DNA from 3 places in the Peribacillus sp. NPDC055009 genome. Region 2 is predicted to be linked to each of the others. Evidence: riboswitches for the same ligand, from Rfam matches in the RefSeq annotation. Region 2 holds a riboswitch; each other region holds the start of a gene.
The links. Region 2 has a riboswitch for S-adenosylmethionine ahead of ACWF5P_RS00150 (ATP-binding cassette domain-containing protein). Riboswitches for the same ligand answer to the same signal wherever they lie in the genome.

Region 1 (4,779 bases), on a different contig from region 2:
CTTGACTCGCTTTTCCCGCAGGAGTCTCGTACCTTCCGTTCCAATCCACTAAGTCTAAACAATCAGATAGAATCACTTTCACCTAATGTTTTCAAAATGAAGTGCCTCACTTCTCTAAGTCCGAAAAAATTACGAGCGACGCATTATGTAAAAGCTGAACGGACAAACCAGCTCGCTTATTCATTTATGCGTCAGAAGACCGTAACGGATTTGTGATGGGACGATAGTAACACCCGGAAATACTCGTATTAAGAGCCTCTGATTGAACAAGTGATTAAGAAAGCTGGAAAACCTGAAGCTTTTGACGCAGATTCCGCAACCATGGCTATGTGTAATATGAGCGTTTTGGTTGTTATCTCTGTCCATCGGCACTCAACAACAAATAAAGAGGGCTATTATCGGTTCAAATCCAAAATAAAAACAAAAAGGTTTCGGAATGAGACCATTCCGAAACCTTTTTGTTTTTAAACTGCGACCTGAGTTAAATCAGGTCGCCATTCTTGAATTATTTATCCGCCGGTACAACTGCACCTTTGTATTCTTTAAGAATGAAATCTTGAATTTCTTTAGAATGCAATACTTCTACAAGCGCTTTTATTGCTTCTTTATTTTCGTCACCTTTGTTTACGGCAATGACATTCACATATGGAGATTCCGAATCTTCAATCGCAATCGAATCTTCAAGCGGATTCAAACCGGCGTCAATTGCATAGTTGGAGTTGATCAAGACTGCATCGCCTTCGCCACTCTCATAAATTTTAGGAAGCAGGGCCGCTTCATAATCAGCATCGAATTTAAGGTTTTTCTTATTTTCAACGATGTCTTTAGTTGTAGCCGTCGTTTTATCGACGCCTTCTTTCAAAGTGATCAGGCCATTCTTTTCCAAAAGGGATAAAGCGCGCCCATGATCAGCAACAGAGCTGCTCATAATAATTGTTGCGCCTTCCGGAAGTTTATCAATGCTTTTATATTTTTGTGAATATAGAGCAATCGGCTCGATATGGATTCCGCCAGCATTAACGAAGTCATATCCATTTTCTTTAATTTGCCCCTCTAAATATGGAATATGTTGAAAGTAGTTAGCATCCAATTCCTTATCATTCAACGCCTTATTCGGTAAAACATAGTCCTGGAAAGTTTCGATTTCCAATTCGATTCCTTTTTCTTTAAGAAGCGGCTTAGCTTCCTCAAGGATTTCAGCATGAGGAACATTGGATGCCCCTACAACTATTTTCTTCGATTCTTTCTCCGTATCACTGCCGCTTTTATCCTTTTCACTTCCACAAGCAGCCAAAGCGATAGACAACACTAAAATTAATGCAAATCCTAAAAACTTTTTCATCCTATTCATCTCCCTTTATCTTTTGTCCAATTTAGATGTAATCACATCTCCAATAATTTGAATTATGAAGACGATAATTAGAATAACGATGGTCGCCACTAGTGTAACGTCATTTTGATTTCTTTGATAGCCGTCCAAATAGGCTAGATTACCAAGCCCGCCTGCGCCGATGACCCCGGCCATTGCGGTATATCCAACCAATGCAATCGATGTTACCGTAATCCCAGAAATAAGGGCAGGCATTGACTCTGGAAGAAGGACCTTCCAAATGATCGTGCTCGTTTTTGCTCCCATCGATTTAGCAGCTTCAATTACACCTTTATCGATTTCACGAAGGCCGATTTCTACCATACGCGCATAAAATGGTGCCGCACCGATAATAAGTGCCGGCAGTGCAGCGTTCTCTCCGATCATGGAACCGACTAGCGCTTTAGTGAAAGGAATGAGCAGCACGATCAAAATAAGAAATGGAATGGAACGGAAAATATTGACGACAGCACTCATGATCCCGTTGACTGCCCGGTTTTCCCACATATTACCCTTCCCTGTCAGGAACAGGATCAATCCTAATATTATGCCTATAAAAAAGGTTGCCACTACAGAGACGCTTGTCATGTAAAGCGTTTCCCTCGTAGCTTCAATAATGTCTTCCCAATCAACATTCGGCAATAATTCTTCAAGCATGAGTAATCACCTCCACGCCTACCTGCTGTGCTTTAATGAATTCGATTGCGCGGAGCATTTCATCCTCAGTGCCATCAAGATGGATAAACAATGTTCCATATGAACCGCTTCTTGTTTGGGATATCTTACCTTGAACGATATTGACATCCAACTCGAAGTTACGTACAAGCTTGGTGATCAACGGGCTTTCGGCATGATCGCCTACAAAGGTCAATTGAATCACTTTGCCTGCAGGATAGCGTTCGAGCAAATGGTCCATCGTTTCTTTCGTTTCTTCCGGTTCCGTTACCTGTTGCACGAAACGCTTCGTCATTTGTTCTTTAGGGTTCTTGAAAACATCCAGGACAGGTCCCTGTTCAACAACTTGCCCACTTTCCATCACGGCGACGCGATGGCAGATTTTGCGGATCACATGCATTTCATGTGTTATCAAGACGATCGTCAACCCCAAACGCTGATTGATGTCAACAAGCAATTCGAGTATGGAGTCGGTAGTCTGCGGATCCAAGGCAGAAGTCGCTTCATCACACAGCAGCACTTTAGGGTCATTTGCCAGAGCCCTGGCTATTCCCACCCTTTGCTTTTGCCCTCCGCTTAATTGTGATGGATAGGCCTTTTCCCTGCCTTCCAATCCTACTAACTTGATCAATTCGTTCACACGCTTGGTTCGCTCAGGTTTAGAAACTCCTGCAATTTCCAATGGGAAAGATATATTCTCCTGAACGGTCCTCGACCATAATAAATTGAAATGTTGGAAAATCATGCTGATTTCTTGACGGGCCTTGCGGAGCTGAGCCCCTTTAATTTTTGAAATTTCCTTCTCAGCAACTACAACAGATCCCTCTGTTGGTGTTTCCAATCCATTGAGCATTCTGATCAAAGTACTTTTCCCCGCTCCACTGTAACCGATGATACCGAAAATCTCGCCTTTATTTATTTCAACATTCACATTATTTACAGCCTTGATTGTCTCACTGTTTCCTTTTCCTGTTCGGAACAGCTTACTGACTTTCGTCAATGTAATCATTAACCCTCACCTCTTTTATCCAATAAAACCTATGAACTTAGTTGATTTCTCTACATTATTAGTCTGTTTCTCATATCATGTAAAAGTTTACCCAATTAAAACAGAAAAAACCTTTCTGCATGAGCAGAAAGGCAGGTGAAGAAACAGGCCTTCCTCTCATCTTCCAAAGTGATTAAACTTTGTGTGAATTGGCACCTTTCCAAGGAAATCTCCTTGTCGGTTGCCGGGTTTCATCGGGCACATCCCTCCACCTCTCTTGATAAGAGCTAATATATAGAATATTTGTACATCATTAAGTTCTTTAGTATGGAGAAATTTTATCATAGATAAAAAAGGAGTGCAATGTATAATATTTCTAGTACAAGCATACAGAAACTTTACTTAAACCGTTTTGGATGTCAAGGAGACTATATTCGTCGCTTTTTCAATTGCCTGCTCCAAATCTTCTATTAAATCCTCTACATTTTCAATCCCAATCGATAAACGGACTTGGTCGGCACTCACACCCGCTTTCGCAAGACCTGCCTCATTCAATTGTTGATGGGTCGTACTGGCTGGGTGGATGATCAAGCTCTTCGCATCCCCAACATTCGCTACATGGGACCATAATTCCACCGAATTGATAAGTTTTGCCCCAGCTTCTCGATTACCTTGTATCCCAAAAGTCACAACAGATCCAGCTCCCTTTGGCAAATATTTTTCCGCAAGGGCTTTATCGGGATGATCCTCATCACCAGGATGTGAAACCCAAGTCACCGCAGGATGGTTTTTTAAATATTTAATGACAGACTTGGTGTTTGATAGATGCTCTTTCATCCTTACATGCAGCGTTTCAAGTCCCAGCGTAAACTGGAATGCACTTTGGGCACTTAGCGCAGGTCCTAAATCACGGAGTAACTGGACTCGGGCTTTCGTTATGAATGCGGCAGGTCCAACTGCCTCGGCGTATACCAGATTGTCGTAACTTGGGTCAGGCTCTGTGAAGCCAGGGTAATTTGGCGAGTTCCAATCGAATTTCCCTCCATCCACGATGACACCGCCAAGCGTAGTTCCATTTCCCAGAAGCCATTTTGTAGCGGAATGGATGACAATATCCGCTCCAAAATCAATTGGTCTGCATAGATACGGTGTCGCAAAGGTATTATCAATGATTAAAGGTATTCCGGCATCATGGGCGATTTTCGCTACCGCTTCAATATCAAGCACCCTCAAACTTGGATTTCCGATGGTTTCAGCAAAAATGGCTTTAGTTCTTGGCGTAATCGCCCTTTTGAAATTTTCAGGGTCATCAGGAGAAACGAACTTCACTTTAATCCCGTATTTAGGAAGAGTATTTTCAAAAAGGTTATACGTACCGCCATATAATGTAGATGCTGAAACAATCTCATCCCCTGCAGCGGCAATATTCAGGATTGAAAGTGAGATGGCAGCCATTCCGCTTGCTGTTGCCAATCCGCCGATTCCGCCTTCCAATAAGGCCATTCTTTCCTCAAAAACGCTGATCGTGGGATTATGGAGTCGTGAATATATATAGCCATTCTCCTTTAGGCCAAATAAATTCGCTGCATGGTCGGTGTCCTTGAACAAGTATGCATTGCTTTGGTAGATAGGAACTGCACGTGCACCTGTTTCATCAGCTTGCAGACCGCCATGAACACTCAATGTTTCGAAACGCAATTTTTTCCCTGACATATGATTTCACCTTTTTCTATGGATTTAGTTGGAA
Region 2 (4,779 bases):
AGGAACCGGATAGGCATCTTGAATCCATCCGGCATTCCTTCACTCGTTTTGAATCTGAATCATTATTTTTCATTAGCTGGTTTTGTCCAAGCATCCTGGTAATTCACTAATTCATCTACAGAAACATATGCAGGAATGGTGTTTCCTTTAAACGTTTTTTCAATGAACGCTTCCACTTTTTTCGATTGATAAAGCTCCACTAATTTTTGCAGCTCAGGACGATCGGCATTACCCTTTTTAACTGCAATGATATTAATATATGGTTTCGCCGTTTTACTCTCATGGAATAAAGAATCTTTTAAAGTAAGGCCTGCTTCGACTGCAAAGTTATTATTGATGGCTGAAGCATCGGCATCATCCAATAGACGCGGTGTATTGCCGGCAGCAACAGGTTGGATTTTCAAGTTTTTCGGATTTTCCTTAATGATTTCCAATGATCCCGATCCATTGAATTCCTCTTTCAATGTAATCAATCCAGCTTCCTGAAGAAGAAGCAATGCACGGCCAAAGTTCGTTGCTTCATTCGGAACGGCAATCGTAGCGCCATCCGGAAGATCCTTGAGATCTTTATGTTTTTTCGAATAAAGGCCCATAGGAGCAATGACAGTCGACCCGATGGCCTCTAATTTCAGATTTTGGTCTTGAACGAATTCATCGAAGTATGCGACCGTTTGGAATGAATTGGCATCAATTTCACCTTCACTTAAAGCAAGGTTCGGTTGGATATAATCATTGAAAGTGACCAGTTCAATATTAAGCCCTTCCTCTTTCGCTATGTCGACAATGTATTCCCATGTTCTTGTATCCCCGCTGCTGACACCGACTTTTACTGTTTTCACATCATCCGAACCGCCTGATGCACCTTCTTCTTTCCCGCATGCTGCAGACAAGATGGCCAATGCCAATACTATGATCGTTAATAAGATTTTCTTCATTTCTCCTACCTCCTGTTATTTTTATCTTCTTCTGATTTTTCTTGAAACAAAATTCCCGGTGGATTGCAGTAATTGAACGATGATCACGAGCGCCGCCACTGTGACGATCATCGTCATCGTATCAAACCTTTGATAACCGTAAGCCAAAGCTAAATCTCCGACCCCGCCTGCACCGACGGCACCTGCCATGGCCGTAGATCCAACAAGCCCGATTGTCGCTGTTGTAAATGTAAGGATCAACGAACTAAGTCCCTCAGGAATCAAAAAACGATAAATGATTTGCCATGTCGTCGCCCCCATCGCCTGAGCTGCCTCGATGATCCCTTTGTCCACTTCCAACAGGGAGTTCTCCACAAGCCGGGCGATATAAGGAGCCGCGTAAAAGATTAGCGGAACAATGGCCGCATTCGTTCCGATCGCACTGCCTACAATCATTCTGGTAAACGGAATAAGTGCTACTAGCAAGATGATGAAAGGAACCGACCGCAATATATTGATGATCGGGTTCAATACATTAAAGACCCATTTATTCTCCAGGATATGACCCTTTCTTGTAATGACAAGCAGGATACCAAGCGGAAGACCAATCAATCCGGAAAATACCAATGAGATGGCTACCATATAAAGTGTGTCACCGAAAGCTGTCGACAGCTGATCTGCCGTTATTTCCATTCCCCAAAGCGTATTACCCATTTATCTGCACCTCCTGGACGAGAATCCCCTCATCTTTAATATACTGATAAGCCTTGTCCACCTCATTTTTATTCCCGGTCACTTCGATGATCAAATTCCCGAAAGGCGTTTCCTGAATTTCAGAAATATTGGCTGATAAAACACTTAAATGAACATCATATTTCTTCGAGATGGTTGAAAGCAAAGGAGTACCCGAAGTAGTCCCAATAAAATTAATTTTCCAAATAATCGGGATATGGGACCCTATGCTTTTTAGGAAACTTTGTGGAATTTCGTCATGTATGACCGTTCTCACGAAGTTTTTTGCAATATCCGTTTGCGGCTTCGCAAAAACTTCGAAAACCGAACCTTGTTCAACGACGCATCCGCCCTCCATGACCGCTACCTTATTGCAAATTTCCCGAATGACAGACATCTCATGAGTGATTAGCAGAATGGTAATATTGTATTCTTTATTGATTTTCTTTAAGAGCTGCAGAACAGCACTCGTTGTTTGCGGATCCAATGCCGAGGTAGCTTCATCACACAATAAGATCGATGGATTGGTAGCCAATGCTCTCGCAATGCCGATCCGCTGCTTTTGACCGCCGGATAATTGTTCCGGATAACTCTTTGCTTTGCTCGATAAGCCAACGAACTCCAACAGCTCGCCTACCCGCTTTTTGATTTCTTTACCAGGGGTTCCCGATAAAATCAGCGGCATGGCGATATTATCAAAAACGGTCTTTGAGTTTAGCAAATTGAAATGCTGAAAGATCATCCCGATTTTTTTCTTTTCTGCCCGTAATTCCTTCGCGCTCAATTTGGTTAAATCCTTGCCCCCAACAATCACCGAACCAGCTGAAGGATGTTCAAGCAAATTGACCAACCTGATCAACGTACTCTTCCCGGCCCCGCTATAACCGACTACACCGAATATATCCCCCTTTTCCACTGTCAAATTAATGCCCTTCAAAGCCTCGACAGTCTGTTTCTTTGTTTGATATACCTTTTTAACATTTTGAAACTCAATCATCCAATCTCCCCCCATGTTGTTTATTTGTACGAATTCATTATCCAGAGAGAAGAGCTTTGCAACGCTTCATAATGATAGGGTTAAATTCGAAACTCACGAGTAAATCTGCGAAACTCATGAGTAATTGCACCAAATTCCCTAATAACCATATACATTTTGAATAAACAAAAGAGGCCTCTTCCGTCATCAGACAGAAGAGGCCTCTTTAGACATAAAAAAGAGTAAACTCTTAAATTAATTATCTAAGAAAAGCTCCTTCTTATCTTTCAAACTTTCGTCCGTTGGAATTAGCACAGTATTTTTACAAAAGTAAAAACCCGCTGCCGAGGTATCATAGGGCCAAGTCCCTCCACATCTCTTGATAAGAATTAACGTTATATTTAATTATGTCCTTCACTATATATTCTAATTTCTCTAAAGTCAACCCTATTTTTCATCGGTTAAAATATTTTCACAGTATAGTGATTGACGCCTTTTAATTATATTAATATAGTTAAATTTTATATTCTATAATGATTTGCCCATTCTCCATACTGGGTATATTTCATTTTCTTCCCTTATCTTCATCATGCCTGAATTCTTATATAAGCGAATCGCCCTTTGATTATCCGGAGAAACCCTTAAATGATATTCGGATACATTAAATCGCCCGAAAAAGTTTTCTGCATAGCGAACCAATTCCTTGCCAAGGCCTTTACTGCGGTATCCGGGAATAAGATAAAATAGATCTACATAGCCGATCTCAGTTCCTTCATACTCCCGAATTCGAAGTTCCATTTGCCCAATCGGTACTTGGTCCTTTTCAATGATCACCTGTCCCCCCGGGAATTTGCGGACCCTTTCTTCCATTCGTTGCAGATATGTATTTTCATCTCCAAAACCTGCCTCAGATCCAAAACTTACAACAAAGGAATCTTTCCTGAATTTAACGATAATATCTTTATCTTTGTCCGTATCAATGGTACGAAAGATCAACTTCATCCTCTCCTATCATTTTAGTGAAATAGTTTTCAAGCAAAAAAAAAACATTTCACTTACGGTCTTCATGATATTTCATTATTTACTTTTCAAGCGTCTTATTTCATTTTCTCTGAAAGGATTTTTCCTTAATCCCTATAGGAATGGTCATAATATTAAATTAAAAACAAATGCAATATTGTTTGGTGAGTTCTAGTAATGGGGATTGGATTGGCACAAACAAATCTATTTAATTTTCGAGTCTAACTTTGCAGGGTAACCCTAAGTGAATGAATGTTCGAGAGGAATTTGTTTATTAAGCTCTAACTCAACTTTTTCCCAAGCATCCTTTTTCCCTTTCATTTACATTCCAATTATAATAGGTAAGTGGAATACATTTACATGATTATCCATTATAAAAATCATTGGAGGTATTGAAGATGAAAGTTGTTGCAATAGTGGGAAGTATCCGTAAAGAGTCTTACAACCTTAAGCTTGCCAAATATATTCAATCTAGATATCAAGATCGGTTCGATCTCGAAATATTGAACATTCGGGATTTACCTTTTTATGATCAAGATATTGAAAATGACCCTCCATCAGTTGTAAAAGAATTTAAAAGCAAAGTGGCCGAAGCAGATGCAGTTTTGTGGGTAACTCCTGAATACAACGGTACGATTCCAGGTGTATTGGGCAATGCAATCGATTGGTTATCACGTGTCGATAAAGTCTTAATCGGCAAACCATCATGGATCATGGGTGCTTCAATGGGGCAATTAGGAACGGTTAAAGCTCAATTGCATTTGCGTGAAATCTTATTCGCAATAGGCATCGCCTCCCCACTCCTTCCAGGGAATGAAGTATATGTTGGTGCAGTGCATGACAAAATCGATAACGAAGGCAGGCTTACACATGAGTCGACTGTCCAGTTTATCGATACGGTCGTGGATAATTTCATTAGCTGGTATAATCATCATACTCGTTAATGATTAAAAAAAGACTCCCAGCCGGTTTGAGCCTGCTGGGAGTCTTTTTGCATCATTAAACAAAATTCATCCTCTTCCCGCCTGGAATGCAGGGTATTTCGTCATTCCTCCGTCAGCGAATAGAGTGATGCCCGTTACATAACTGGACTCTGAAGATGCCAGCCATGCAGCAACCGCAGCAATTTCTTCAGGC
Region 3 (4,779 bases), on a different contig from region 2:
CAAGCTTCAAGTATTCTCTTTGCTTCGAGTCCGCTTTTACCCCAAACCGTAATACCATGATTGCGGATCAGCACGGCGCCAGAGTCTTCTTCGACATGTGGCTCGAACTTATCGGATAACAGCGGAATGTCAGCATGATTATATATGATTGGAATCCGAAGTTCCGAATCTTCATCCCACCGACCGGTCGCTTTAATGATTTCATGATTACGAAAAGAAACTTGGCCTTCATCCCCGTACAATTCGGATATCACATTATTTTCAACTGTATGGACATGGAGTACACAGTTCGCATTCGTTTTCCGGTAAATGACTGTATGAAGTAAAGTTTCGGCCGATGGTCTTAGGTTCGTTTCTTCAACTGGCTTTCCTTTTAAATCCACCAGTAAAAAGTCCGAATCCGATTGCTTCCTTTTATCCTTACCGCTTGCCGTAATATAAAAGAAAGGGTTTTTGGGCTCCCGAATGGACAAGTTCCCGCTAGTTCCCATAAACCAATCCCTTTCGGCCAGTTCAGCTTTAATATCTGCCAGCTCCTGCCATTCTTTAGAATGATTATTCACGCTTTACCCACCCATCTGCTGCTTAATAATATCAATTACATCAAAAAACGTTTCAAAACCTTGATGTGGAATCCCTTCGCTATCGCATTTTTCAAGCAGTATGTCACGGGCTATGACAAAATCCGCCTGTTTTGCAGCTTCAAAATCCGTTACTGAATCTCCAATAACGAATTTAAAATCTTCCGCACCCGCAATTTCCCTCATAATGGATGGCTTGCAGCAACCGCATCCATTATTACATTGATCATCACAGGAATGCGGCCACTCAATATAAATCTTTTCCTTATCAAAAAATGCACGGTTGCAATAAACGGACTCTGTTGGCAAGATATCATTCAAAAGCGGTGCAATGAAAAAATCCATGCCCCCGCTTACAATATATAAAGGGATGTTGGCTTGTTTCGTATACTCAACGAATTCATAAAACCCTGGACGAATGCCGGCCGTCTTTCTTACATATTGGATGATGTCATCCTTCAAGCCGCTATCAAGCAGGGAAAACATATCCCCTACTCCCGAAGATATACTGATTTTTTGCTGAAGGACACCGTCTTTCAACGCTTCCCATTCCGGAGGCGCAAATTTCTTCATGATGGAAATGATATTATCCGAGTTGGTGATCGTTCCGTCAAAATCACAAAAGATGATCGGTTTCATTATTTCTTATAGGCCTCCCCATAACACAAGAGCTTTTTTTAGTGTTTCATCCTCAGCAGCCGCTTCAGATAGTTCCTTTCCTGCAAGTACGGCTTCCACAGCGGATCGGAAAGCCTTTGCCCCGCCATCTGCTCCATCAGGATGCCCGTGAATTCCACCTCCGGCATTAATCACACTATCGATTCCAAAATCCTTGATTAGATCCGGAACCATGCCCGGATGAATGCCAGCAGAGGGAACAGGGAAGGCTTTTTTCCATGAAAGTTCATCTTTTGTCAGAGCTTCAGCAATCGCCAAGGTCTCCTTTTTTTCAAGTGCGACACTTCCATAAGGGGACGGGAACAAGGATAAATCCGCACCTGATAACCTTACTAATTTACCAAGCAATAATGGATAGCCGACCCCATAAAATGATGAAGCTGACAATGCCCCGCTATATGCGGGGTGCGCCATGATCGGCAGCTTGATACGATCATGTTCACTCAAGGCCTGCAATACATCCAAACCATATGTATGAACGTTGAACAACAAGGCATCTGCCCCTGCATCAGCCGCTTGCTCTGCCTTATCCAATAATTCAAATGTTTTCCCTGATAGATTGACTGCATATAAAGTTCGGTGGCCAGTGGTTTCATAGACATCATTCAATATTCTTTTTCCCGTTTTTATTCTATCGAAAAATGGAGTCAGTTCCTGGTCAAAGAGGATCTCATCATCTTTAACTAGGTCGACACCTCCTAATGCTTGTTGCCTCAGTTGCTCATTATGGAATGTTAGGTCTCTTCCTAATACACCTTTAAAGATGCTCATCACCAGGGGCCGGTTAAATACGCCAATCTTTTTCCTAATGCCTTCAATGCCAAATTGCGGCCCGGGAAAGGCTTTTTGAATATCACCGACAAAATCCAAGTCGATAAGTTTTATTTCCCCGTCCAATGAAAGTTTGCCGAAGACCGTCGTTAGGATTGCAGGTAAATCATTGGAGAAATTCCTTGCCGGATAGGCAATTTTAATAAGCGAACGGTATACTTTACGATTAAAGTAGCTGTTTGCCCTCTCTTCTTCGGAAAGTGGTGTCACCGATACGACGCGTCCCTTATGTTTTTCCAGTTGTTTCTGGACTAAATGGGGCAGGTCCGTCCATGTCCCGACAGTCAAACCTAAGGCAATGCTCTCTGCTTTTTTCTCATGATTTCCCTTAGAATCATGAATTAAATAAGTAGCGACTATCTCGCTCATTTGATCACTCCTATATCACGTTAGTAAACTCCCGATGTCATTAACCTGAAATGGTCTCAAAATGGCAAAAGCCCCTTCATAAAGAAGAGGCTTTAATAAGCCATCTTCTTATCTCCCAGCCATTGGCTGCAAGAATTAGCACCGTGCCTTGTGGATTTCAAGAAAAATCCGGCGAAGAATTCCGCCCCATTTTACAATGGAATTACGGTCGGTTGCTGGGCTTCATAGGGCTAGTCCCTCCACCTGCTCAAAATAAGAAAACGCTGATATATAAATTTGCATCCAAGTATCGAAAGATTAAGAATTTATTTTGTATTCTGACAGGTAATCCCTACTTTGTCAATAAGTTTTAACTATTTAAGGGTGAATTAATCGGATATATCATTGTGGTTAAAATAATTTTAATTTACTTATCCGTTCCACAGCCTCTTTCAGCCGTTCTTCCGAAGTCAGCAGCCCTACCCTGACATAACCTTCGCCAAATTCACCAAATCCATTCCCTGCGGCAACAGCAACGTGGGCATGCGTTAATAAATAGTCTGCAAAACTCTCGGACGTAAAACCTTTAGGTACCTTGAGCCAGGCAAAAAATGATGCCGCAGGAGCTTTGACATCCCAGCCGATTGCCCTTAATCCCTCAATGAAAACATTCCTTCGTCCCTCGTACATCTGCACTAACTGCTCTACACAGCTCTGCGAGTCAAGCAAAGCGCTTGCAGCAGCTTCTTGTATCGCCGGGAACAGACTCACATAAAGATGGTCTTGTAATAGTTCAAGAGCTTCTATGACACTCTTATTCCCCACTGCGAAGCCGACTCTCCACCCTGCCATATTGTATGTTTTCGATAGTGTGTATATTTCTATTCCTATTTCCTTCGCTCCCTCTGACTGGAGAAAGCTTATCGGTTTTTTTCCGTCGAATCCTATCGCCCCATAAGCGAAGTCGTGGACCACACAAATTGAATGCTCTTTTGCAGTAGAGACGGTCTCATCAAAGAAACTTTCAGTTGCAGAAGCACCTGTGGGATTGTTCGGATAGTTCAAGAACATCATTTTGGCTTTATCAAGCACTTCTTTATGTATGTCACTGTATTTTGGAAGAAAATCATTTTCTTCTGTCAAGGGCATGAATTCGGTCTTTGCCTGGGCTAAAACAACACCGGAAAGATAATCCGGATAGCCGGGATCCGGAACAAGGATCGTATCACCCGGATTCAATAAACACTGCGGCAGTTCGACAAGACCTGCCTTTCCCCCGAAGAGAATCGCCACTTCACTGTTCGGATCCAGCTTGACACCGAATTCACGTTCATAAAAGACGGCAGCAGCATCTTTTAAATATTGATGCCCCCGGAATGGCGAATATTTATGATTAATCGTTTTTTCAGCGGCAGACTGCAAGCTTTTCACGATATGGTCTGGTGTCGGCTGATCAGGGTTTCCCTGGCCTAAATTAATGACATCATGTCCTTGCTCCGTGATGGCATTGACTTTTGCGACTAGTGAGGCAAAAAACTGCTTGGGCAGGTCCTGAAGCTGTCTGGATTTTTCGAATTGCACCATTTATACACCTTCTCTGAAATTTCTTGAAATTCTAGACACAAATGATATATGTTTATCATAGTCTTGTAAAGCATTTTTTACATGTGGGGGTTTTAAACGATGAAGTGGAAAATAGCTTGTATTCAAATGGATATAGCATTCGGGCAACCGGATATCAATTTTCAGGTTGCGGAACAATGGTTGGAAAAAGCAGCACGGTCAGAACCCGATATCGTCATTTTACCAGAGCTTTGGACAACCGGATACGACTTAAGCAGGTTAAATGAGATTGCTGATCAAGAGGCGGAAAAAACGATTGAATTTCTTAAAACACAGGCAAGGAAACACGAGATTCACATCGTAGGCGGTTCCATTGCGAAAAAAACGGGCAAGGGAATCTATAACACCATGATCATCATCGATAAACAGGGAAATCTCATAAAAGAATATGATAAGCTTCACTTATTTCAGTTAATGGATGAACATCATTTCCTGAAGCCAGGAGAAAAGGATGGTTTATTTACTCTTGATGAAAAAATATGTGCTGGTTTCATTTGTTATGACATCCGTTTTCCTGAATGGCAGCGAGCCCATACCGCTAAAGGCGCCGAAGTTCTATTCGTTACGGCTGAATGGCCAAAGCCGAGACTCGATCACTGGAGAGCCTTATTGATTAGCCGTGCCATCGAGAACCAAGCCTATGTAGTAGCCGTTAATCGCTCAGGCTCTGATGTCAATAATATATTTGCCGGTCATTCCCTGATTATTGATCCTTGGG

Region 1: it holds a riboswitch for S-adenosylmethionine, as region 2 does, so the genes downstream of both, ACWF5P_RS04585 (methionine ABC transporter ATP-binding protein) here and ACWF5P_RS00150 (ATP-binding cassette domain-containing protein) in region 2, are expected to answer to the same signal.
Region 3: it holds a riboswitch for S-adenosylmethionine, as region 2 does, so the genes downstream of both, mtnW (2,3-diketo-5-methylthiopentyl-1-phosphate enolase) here and ACWF5P_RS00150 (ATP-binding cassette domain-containing protein) in region 2, are expected to answer to the same signal.

What each region holds. Positions count from the first base shown of each region.
Region 1 is NZ_JBSGVZ010000002.1:158,183-162,961, forward strand. It holds gene ACWF5P_RS04575 (MetQ/NlpA family ABC transporter substrate-binding protein) at 506-1,342, opposite strand; gene ACWF5P_RS04580 (methionine ABC transporter permease) at 1,358-2,026, opposite strand; gene ACWF5P_RS04585 (methionine ABC transporter ATP-binding protein) at 2,019-3,053, opposite strand; SAM riboswitch class I at 3,207-3,319, opposite strand; gene ACWF5P_RS04590 (O-acetylhomoserine aminocarboxypropyltransferase/cysteine synthase family protein) at 3,435-4,745, opposite strand.
Region 2 is NZ_JBSGVZ010000001.1:33,679-38,457, reverse strand. It holds gene ACWF5P_RS00160 (MetQ/NlpA family ABC transporter substrate-binding protein) at 63-935, opposite strand; gene ACWF5P_RS00155 (methionine ABC transporter permease) at 957-1,607, opposite strand; gene ACWF5P_RS00150 (ATP-binding cassette domain-containing protein) at 1,621-2,643, opposite strand; SAM riboswitch class I at 2,900-3,011, opposite strand; gene ACWF5P_RS00145 (GNAT family N-acetyltransferase) at 3,151-3,618, opposite strand; gene ACWF5P_RS00140 (NADPH-dependent FMN reductase) at 4,041-4,586, shown strand; gene ACWF5P_RS00135 (SDR family oxidoreductase) at 4,653-4,779, opposite strand, start outside.
Region 3 is NZ_JBSGVZ010000018.1:34,049-38,827, forward strand. It holds gene ACWF5P_RS21485 (methylthioribulose 1-phosphate dehydratase) at 1-563, opposite strand, end outside; gene ACWF5P_RS21490 (2-hydroxy-3-keto-5-methylthiopentenyl-1-phosphate phosphatase) at 567-1,220, opposite strand; gene mtnW (2,3-diketo-5-methylthiopentyl-1-phosphate enolase) at 1,227-2,459, opposite strand; SAM riboswitch class I at 2,565-2,718, opposite strand; gene ACWF5P_RS21500 (aminotransferase class I/II-fold pyridoxal phosphate-dependent enzyme) at 2,850-4,022, opposite strand; gene ACWF5P_RS21505 (carbon-nitrogen family hydrolase) at 4,122-4,779, shown strand, end outside.